DNA from 2 places in the Paenibacillus sp. FSL H7-0735 genome. Region 2 is predicted to be linked to the other one. Evidence: riboswitches for the same ligand, from Rfam matches in the RefSeq annotation. Region 2 holds a riboswitch; the other holds the start of a gene.
What was found. Region 2 has a riboswitch for cyclic di-AMP ahead of NSS82_RS18035 (APC family permease). Riboswitches for the same ligand answer to the same signal wherever they lie in the genome.
Positions count from the first base shown of each region.

Region 1: another riboswitch for cyclic di-AMP. It lies ahead of NSS82_RS30100 (alpha/beta fold hydrolase); the one in region 2 lies ahead of NSS82_RS18035 (APC family permease).

Region 1 covers NZ_JBBOZH010000002.1:572,517-577,252, reverse strand. Annotated here, with positions in the region: gene NSS82_RS30115 (alpha-glucuronidase family glycosyl hydrolase) at 1-2,036, shown strand, start outside; gene NSS82_RS30110 (Nif3-like dinuclear metal center hexameric protein) at 2,061-2,855, shown strand; gene NSS82_RS30105 (hypothetical protein) at 2,940-3,113, shown strand; cyclic di-AMP (ydaO/yuaA leader) riboswitch at 3,434-3,620, shown strand; gene NSS82_RS30100 (alpha/beta fold hydrolase) at 3,708-4,535, shown strand.
Region 2 covers NZ_JBBOZH010000001.1:3,980,347-3,985,082, forward strand. Annotated here, with positions in the region: gene NSS82_RS18025 (FecCD family ABC transporter permease) at 1-249, opposite strand, end outside; gene NSS82_RS18030 (iron-hydroxamate ABC transporter substrate-binding protein) at 470-1,477, opposite strand; gene NSS82_RS18035 (APC family permease) at 1,681-3,498, opposite strand; cyclic di-AMP (ydaO/yuaA leader) riboswitch at 3,623-3,782, opposite strand; gene NSS82_RS18040 (disulfide oxidoreductase) at 3,977-4,441, opposite strand; gene NSS82_RS18045 (DsbA family protein) at 4,438-4,736, opposite strand, start outside.

The DNA of each region.
Region 1 (4,736 bases), on a different contig from region 2:
AGGCTTGGCTCAACTATGGCCAGCTGAAATCTGGATCTCTATACAATCAATATACAAATTGGTGTGGTGAGCTGGTTGTAACGGAGGACAACGAAACGATTCAGGCGGCAGCCGCGGAATTCATACAGGGGATGACCTCTATGCTGGGCAAAGCGCCACTGCTCACAGCGCAATCAGAAGGACCGTGTATCGTTATAGGAACCTTCCAAGGGGGGAATCCGTTAATTGGTAGAGTATTCGCAGGAGAGCGAACCGATTCACTGGGTGCTGAAGGTTTCCTTATACGTACAAACGCTGCTGAGAAATGTATCGCTATCGGTGCTTCAACGCCTGTTGGAATATTGTATGGCGTATTCCATCTTTTACGGCTGATAGGAACAGAAAGCGAAATAGACGCTCTGAATTTGTCTATGAGTCCGGTGAACGGCCTGCGAATGATTAATCACTGGGATAATTTTGATGGCAGTATTGAACGTGGCTATGCTGGACGGTCCTTTTTTTACGAGTCCAATCAATTTCTTAACGATACAAAGCGGCTGCGTGATTATGCCAGATTGATGTCCTCTGTGGGGATCAACGCGATTTCGATTAACAATGTGAATGTTCATGAGCTTGAATCTCTATTTATAACGGAGCAATATTTGCCTGATATCGCGTTAATTGCAGGAATATTCCGCGTATACGGAATTAAGCTATTCCTCAGTGCTAACTTCGCCAGCCCGATACAGATCGGAGCATTGGAGACAGCTGATCCACTGGATTCAGCGGTGCGGCAATGGTGGAAAGATAAGGCTAGTGAGGTTTATCGGGCGATACCTGATTTTGGCGGGTTTGTGGTCAAAGCGGATTCAGAAAATCGACCAGGACCATTCACTTACGGGCGTGACCATGCAGATGGCGCCAACATGCTGGGAGAAGCACTGGAGCCGTTTGGCGGAATCGTGATTTGGCGTTGTTTCGTATATAACTGCAAGCAGGATTGGCGTGACCGTAAGACAGATCGGGCCAGAGCGGCATATGATCATTTCAAACCATTGGATGGCCGATTTAATGATAATGTAGTGCTGCAAATCAAGAATGGACCGATGGATTTTCAAGTCAGAGAACCGGTATCTCCGCTGTTTGGCGCACTGGAACATACCAGTCATCTGATGGAGTTTCAGATTGCTCAAGAATATACGGGGCAGCAGCGGCATCTCTGTTATCTTGTTCCACAGTGGAAAGAAGTCCTTGATTTCAATACTTATGCCAAAGGGCAAACTACGCTTGTGAAACATGTTGTGGACGGATCGGTGTGGGGAAATAAGTATAATGGTGTGGCTGCTGTAACTAATGTTGGAGATGACATGAACTGGACGGGGCATGGGTTAGCTCAAGCTAATCTGTATGGATATGGAAGATTAATTTGGAATCCGGAGCTGACGGCAAAAGAAATAGCTGAGGAATGGATTCGGCTTACCTTTGGCACTGATGAAGGTCTAGTGGCTGCTATTCGCGGGATGTTGATGGACTCATGGAGGATTTACGAATCTTACACAGCTCCATTAGGTGTGGGTTGGATGGTTAATCCGGATCATCATTATGGGCCGAATGTGGATGGGTATGAATACGCCAAGTGGGGAACGTACCATTATGCGGATCATAAAGGCATTGGTGTGGATCGTTCAGTCAAATCGGGAACGGGTTATAGTGGACAGTATATGGGTCTTAATGCATCAAACTATGAGAATCTAGCGTCTTGTCCAGAAGAGCTGTTGCTGTTCTTTCATCATGTTCCATACACGCATGTTCTGCAATCGGGGCAAACGGTTATACAACATATTTACGATACTCATTTCGAGGGGGCAGAGCAGGCTGCACAGCTTCTAGCGACATGGGAATCACTTGAAGGCAGCGTGGATAGTGGATTGTATATGCAAGTGAAGCAACGTCTTGAAGAGCAAGCAGAGCATGCGCAGGAATGGAGAGATCGGATCAATACGTATTTTTACCGCAAGAGCGGAATTGAGGATCTTAAAGGCAGAAAGATTTATTAGATTTCGAATCGAGGGATGATGATAGTGAGCCTCACGATTAGAGCGATTCTGGAAGATTTAATGGGAACTGTGGAACAGGTAGAAGGCACTGTCGATATTCTGAACCCAGGGGAACCGGAAACTGAAGTCACAGGGATTATTACGGCCTTCTCTGCCACACAAAATGTTGTGGAGCAAGCAATAGCGTTAGGAGCCAATTTGCTGATCACGCATGAAGGTGTATTTTATAGCCATCATGCGGCGAGCGAGTGGTTAGAAGGTGATCCGGTTTATCATGCGAAAAAAAGTCTGATCGAACATTCCCAAATTGCTATTTTTCGTTATCATGATTATTGGCATCGGCAAAAGCCGGATGGAATTATGGTGGGTTTACTGCGAGAACTAGATTGGTCCGCATACGTGGAAGAGCAGCAAGCAGCTGCTACGATTCTCACTATTCCTGCTATGACTGTACTGGAAGCTGCTCAATATATTAAAAGTAAGCTAGGGATCTCTTATGTACGCGCTGCCGGTGACCTGTCTCTGTCCTGCAAACGCGTAGGGATATTAGTAGGTTACAGAGGAGGCGGGACGATGGCTATTCCGCATTTTAATGATCACAATCTTGATTTAATTATTGCTGGAGAGGGACCAGAGTGGGAGACTCCGGAATATGTGCGGGATGCAGGGCACCAAGGCAGATCTAAAGCGCTCATCATGTTAGGTCATGCGGAGAGTGAAGCGCCGGGGATGAAATATTTAGCTGAAATCTTAGCAGACAAATATCCCATGCTTTCTAACCGGTTCATTGCTGAACAACCCATCTATCAGATGGTTTAATCTGGGGAAATAAAGAGTACGGAATAAATAAACATATTATGGAGAAAATGAAGGGAAACAGGTCACTGAGAAAGGAGTGTTTCAATGGAAATTCCTTTGGAGGCTGATGAAGTATTAAGTCGGATCAAAAAGCTGCAAAGCGACGGAAGCTCGATCAGTAAAAAACAAGTAAAGCAGAGCGATCCTGAGCTTATGAGAAGTGCGCTGTTCTTTTTTCCAAGCTGGGAGCATGCATTGAAAAACGCCGATCTTTTGTAGCCATAGTATTGTAAGAGGAAGCTAAGTGGACAGGGGAATACCTCTGATTCTGCTTAGCTTTTTTCATATCTCCAGTGAAAAGGATGGCCTTTATATAGAAAGTACTGGTGTTTTAACCTCCGTTTGGCTTGGTTCAGAGCCATTTTCTTAAATAAAACGAGTAAACAAGAGCAAAAGAAAGAGAAAATGAAGAGTATGCTCAATATGAAATGAAAAGCATTGCTTTCAACATTATTTTGACCAGAGCCCTCCTTTACAAGCAAACCTTACAAGAGTATGATTCATCTCAGAACTGACAATTATCTTAAATTTACAATTACATAAGCAATCCGCTTAATTTCCGTTTCTGGAAAGCGGGGGAACCAACAACTGGCAGCCGATGTGAGAGTCGGCACTGGTTATGGGGTGAATCCTGTTCCGGGTGCATAACATGCATCCCTGCAGGTAGGGCAACTCTCACTGCCCGAATCCGACAGCTAACCTCGTAAGCGTATGGAGAGAGGATGAATGGCGTGTTTAGTGATGAATAGCCACAGAGAATCCCTCTGTGGTTTTTTGCTGCGTTTTTAAGCAGATATAGACGTAGAATTTATTATGAAAGAGGTGTTACCTTTGCCTATCGCTAAACTGAACGGAACTTCGCTCTATTATGAAATCAATGGAACTGGCACTCCGGTTGTGTTTATCCATGGACATGGATTAACACACAGTATGTTCAAACCACAGCTGGAGTATTTTTCCGATAAATATAAAGTGATTTTGTGCGATTTACGGGGGAATGGCAAGTCTGGTAAACTGCTGGAGGCCCCACATGAGATTATTGAGACGCAATGTCTGGATTTGATTATGCTGTTGAATGACCTAGGTATTCGTGAAGCAGTTTTTGTAGGAATCGCCTATGGTGGCTTAGTCGTTCAGCATATTGCCAAACAATATCCTGAGCGTGTGAAAGCCATTGTGGTCGCGGATAGCTTCTGTAGGACTCACGGATCAACAATTGTAGGGAAAATACAAACTATGGCAGCATATTGCAGTTTGCTAATGTATTATCTCCCAAGCGAGCTGGTGTTGCCTTCGATTCGGATGATGTACCGAGAGCGCTGGAGTCTGGCCTACAATGAGATTAGAAGAGGGCTGCTGGACAAACGTCCCCGGGAGCTATATCGGCAAAGACTGGCTACAAGCCATGTTGATTACACCAGATGCTTAAAGGCTTTTAAACGTCCTGCTTTATGTATTGTAGGGGACTTTAATGAATTTGGAGTGAATTGTATGAAGGAAATGGTGTCTCAGCTGCCACATGCGCAGTTGGCGATTATTCCGAACGCATTAGATCCAAGTAATCTATGCCAGCCGGAGCAATTCAATGCGATTCTTCAACGTTTCTTAGAGAAGCAGCAGGGCAGTCAGCAGATTAGCTGATCTATAGGGAGACCTTTACAAGCGAAGCGTTTAAGTGGAAAAAGGCGTCCCATAGCCAGGGAGCATGAGCTGGCTATGGGACGTCTTTCTGGGTAGAACTTTAGGGGATTCTCCCTAAAGTGAAGGGGATTATGGCTTCTAGCACGTGAATTAGGGAAATTCTCCCTAAAGTGATAGAGAGCATGGCTCCTAGAACGTGGA
Region 2 (4,736 bases):
AATAGCACGTGGAAATCGCAGTTCTCTGATCACCTGATGTTTTTGTAAATCTGGATTGAAATGAAATATAGCTTCCCATACTGTAGCTAACTTGATATCTGCCGCACCCACTGAGACCGAAAGTGCCAATCCGAAGGCAATAGCAGCAAGTCCAAAAATAAGAATACCAATGGCAGCTGCCGGTCGGGTATGTAGAGCTTTTTTGGGTTCATTTTTATTAAGATTTGCGAAATCTGAGGGTGAAACCATGGGTTGTCTCCTTATTCAATAGTTACAATGGTTTATATGATAACAACAATCATTCTCATTATCGCAAAAATATTTATGTTGTACAATTGCAGGAACGATTTTTCCGTACTATGGGATTGGTTTATAAAAAAATGGTGCAGATCTTTGTATCCCGAGATACTTGATCTGCACGCCCTCCCCCAACGAAATGATCAGTCTCATTCATGGTGAATTACGACTTTTATTTCACAAGACTTTTTAGCACATCGTCAATGATTTTGCTGCCAGCGTTCGCACCACTGTAAAGCCAGCTGCTTGTTGAGCTCATTTCATGCACATTTCCAGCTTTTACAGCTGGGATACCCTTCCAGATTGCACTATCTAGGATCTCCGAACCCTCAGTCTTATCACTATTTACAAGGAAAATATGATCTGCGGTCAGCTCAGAAAGCTTCTCTAGCGAGATCGGATTCCAAGTTGCTCTTGTTCCTACTGGGATCTCTGTTACTAAGTTAGGCAGCTTTACGCCAAGGTCTGTATATAATACAGCACCACTGCTGCGGGTTTCGTCTACAATATAGAAGTTTTTTTGCACCAACCATAGAATAGCCGCGGACTCTTGTCCAATAGCTCCTGCAAGCTGTTCTTTCGCAGCCGCTGCTTTAACATCATAATCTTTAATGGCTTTTTCTGCTTCAGAGGTTTTGTTCAAAATCTCACCAATCTTGAGCAAAGATTTGCGCCAATCTTGATTTAGTTCATCCCCAATTACATAAGTGGGTGCAATCTTATTCAACTGATCGTAAATCCCGTTCTGAACAGAAGACTCCGATGGGATGATAATAAGATCCGGAGCAAAGCTGGTTACAGCCTCTAACGGAAGATCGTAACTAATTGTAGGAACATCCTTCAATTCAGTGGTCAGATAATCCTGAACGCCATTTGTAACTGACCATTGAGCTACTGGAGTTACACCCAGAGTTACCAATGAGTCTTCCAAATATGAACCCAGGACGCGCTGTGGATTAGCCGGAATCGTTACTTCATGGCCCATTGCATCTGTTAATGTCTTAGGAGCAGCAGGTGCCTCTGTAGATTCTGCTGTAGGAGCTGTTGTAGGCGCTGTTCCTGCATTTGATGAGCTTTCAGCATTATTATTACCACAAGCGGAAAGTAATAGCGTCATCACTATTAGTCCGCTCATTGTCACTTTCATGCTTCCTGATCTTTTTCTGTTAAGCCAAAACATTAAAAACCCTCCTATATGTAACTGCTTTGATATTCAAAGGTGACCTTTACCTCTGCTTCACTTTTAAATGATATTGATTCTCATTCTCTGTGTCAACATATAAATTTCAAATTCTGTGGATTTGCAACAATTTCCTTCATATAAAATACAAAAGAGGTTATATTCCGAACGTTCCGGATATAACCTCATCTTTAATCTTCTACTTATTTATTTAAATGATAAGGGACAGTCGCTACTACAACGTCCTTTTGATTCATTAGATACGAGCGGATTAAAAAGCTGGTCTGATTATGAAGCACGGCTTGCCACCAATGTTTGGTAATAAACTGTGGAATCAGAATCGTGATGTGATCCGTCGCAGCTGTCTTCCACTCAACCGTATCGATAAACTTCACTAACGGACGAATGATACTACGATATCTGGAGCGAAGTACAATCAGGCGTACGCCTGGATTCCATTCCTCCCACCGTTGCTCCATCTTATGAATGTCTTCTTCATCAAAGCCTACATACACAGCAACAACATTATCTGTTAGAGACTTCGCATAGCTGATGGAATGTAATACGGCACGTGTAACCCCTGCAACAGGAACAACTACAGTACTTCCTTTAATTATAGGTTTATCAGTAGCCGGACATATACGCAGTTGATCCGCAGTGTTCAAATAGTGCTTATGAATACGGTGGAACACGAACATTACAGCAGGTAAGAAAATGAATGCCATCCATACGCTCGAGAATTTAGTAATGATAAATATAAGCGTAATCGTCAATGTAGTCAGCATACCGATGGTATTTACAACAAATCTTTTCACCCATCCAGCAGGTCTTGTTTTGATCCAATGCACCATCATCCCCAGTTGGGATAAGGTAAAAGGAATGAACACGCCTACCGCATAAAGTGGAATCAAACCTTCCGTATTCCCATGGAATGCAGCCACAAGTATGATAGACATAACTCCTAGAAAAATAATGCCGTTTGAGAAGCCCAGGCGGTCACCACGGACCATAAATGCGTGTGGCAGATATTTATCTTTTGCAAACATAAAGGCAAGCAGCGGAAACGCTGAATATGCTGTATTAGCTGCCAAGAACAAAATCACTGCTGTAATCCCTTGAATGAAAAAGTACAATCCGCCACGGCCAAAGGTCGATTCAGCGATCTGAGAGACAACCGTAGCCTTTTCATCTGGCACAATACCATACCAATACGCCAGCACAGTGATTCCGGTAAACATAAAGCCAAGGATAAGTCCCATGATCATTAGCGTCTTGGCTGCATTCTTCTCAGCCGGTGCTTTAAAGTTTGGGATCGCATTAGATACGGCCTCAACCCCCGTTAGGGCTGAACAACCAGAGCTAAACGCTTTTAATAGTAGAAACAAACTTACATTAGATACGGCGCTGCCTATTTCAGGAACATTCGCATGCGCGCCACCCATTGCATATTTAACGATACCGGAGATAATCAGAACAACAATCGAAACCACAAACAAATACACTGGAATTGCGATGAACGAAGCCGATTCAGTCACTCCGCGAAGATTAATGATTGTTAATAGAACGATAACAGATACAGCGATGAGAACAGTATGATTATGAAGACTTGGAAAAGCCGATGTGATCGCATCCGTCCCTGCCGAGGCACTAACCGCTACGGTAAGAATGTAATCCACCAATAATGAACCCCCAGCGAGCAGCCCTGTCGGAATACCAAGATTGCTCTTGGCTACGATATAAGCTCCGCCTCCTTGCGGATAAGCAAAAATCGTCTGCCGATAGGATAAAATCAGGATGGCCAGCAGGCCCAATACGGCTAATGCAATTGGCAGGGAATACCAGATGGCAGTAAACCCGGCAGCCACCAGTACAATCAGTATTTGTTCCGTTCCGTAGGCTACAGACGAGAGCGCATCAGAAGACAGGACAGCCAGTGCTTTAACCTTGGATAACTTTTCATGATCGAGTTCATTCGACTTCATCGGACGTCCGATCAATAGTCGTTTTACCTTGCTTACCATGGTGGATACAGTTCCTTTCTTTGGGAGCTGAAACGGAATTTCCGTGCGCTGTTTTCATCGGTGGATTTCATAAATGCAGACACAAAAATAAGCATACGGAAATGATCCGCATGCTTATGCATGGTCATTTTCCCACCTTGCTTACGAGGTTAGCTGGCGGATTCGGGCTGTGGTTATAGCCCTACGGTACAGGTCTGTTCGACCCGGTTCCGATTCACCCCATTGGCATGAATGCCAAGTTTGGTTCCCCCGTTTTTCCTAAGAAAATTCAGCGCATATTCAACTTCTCACAAGGTCTAATATTAGTCTACAAAGTGCCTACAGTAAAGCGTTGAAAAAAATGAAAAAAGAATGAAAAAACATCCAATAAGCTCAAATATAGCGTCTTATTGGATGCTCTCTTTCATTATCTTCAATTATCCCTCTAGCCCGTGATTTTAATACCTTTTCAGCTTTTTTGTAACTTCCAAAGCGAAAACTAAAATCCTAAGCTCTCCTCTGCATCTACTTCAATCATTTCTTCTTCCTTACGTCCATACCAAAGAAGGAGACTAATTAGAGCAAAAGCGATTAAAGCTAACAAAGGAATCGTAATAAATCCGAAGTAGTTCAAGTAATCTTTATTACAAGGAACACCAATTGTACAAGGTAGAACTTTACTTAACGCTGGAATCTTCTGTTCCGCATAATGATAGATTGAGATACTGCCACCAATCAAACTTAATGGAAGCACATAAGGAATGATGCGCTTATCTCCACGGAAAGTGGCAATTCCCAACAAAAATAACTGCGGATACATAAAAATCCGCTGAAACCAGCAAAGCTTACAAGGTTCATATTTCAAGACTTCACTTAAATACAAGCTACCAGCTACAGCAACCAAAGAGACAAACCAGGCCAGATAGAGGCAGTTACGCTTGCAAAAAGATAGGAATTTTGTCACTTTGCCTCCACTGCTTTTGCGGCGGTGTTAATTTCAGATGTAATCGCTTCAATATCGAAAGGTTCAGCCGTTTTCACTCCATTAATGTAGAGCGAAGGCGTATTTGTCACGCCTGCGTCAGTTGCCAACTGAATGTCTTTCTTCAGCTCATCTGCATAAGTTTTCTCTTGGATGTCTTTACGCAAAAGATCGTAATCGATCGCTAATTTCTCTTTTTCAGCAAGGCTTATCAAGAAATCCTCAGTGGCCCATTCGTCGCTCTCATCCCCTTGCTGCGCATATACAGCATCATAGA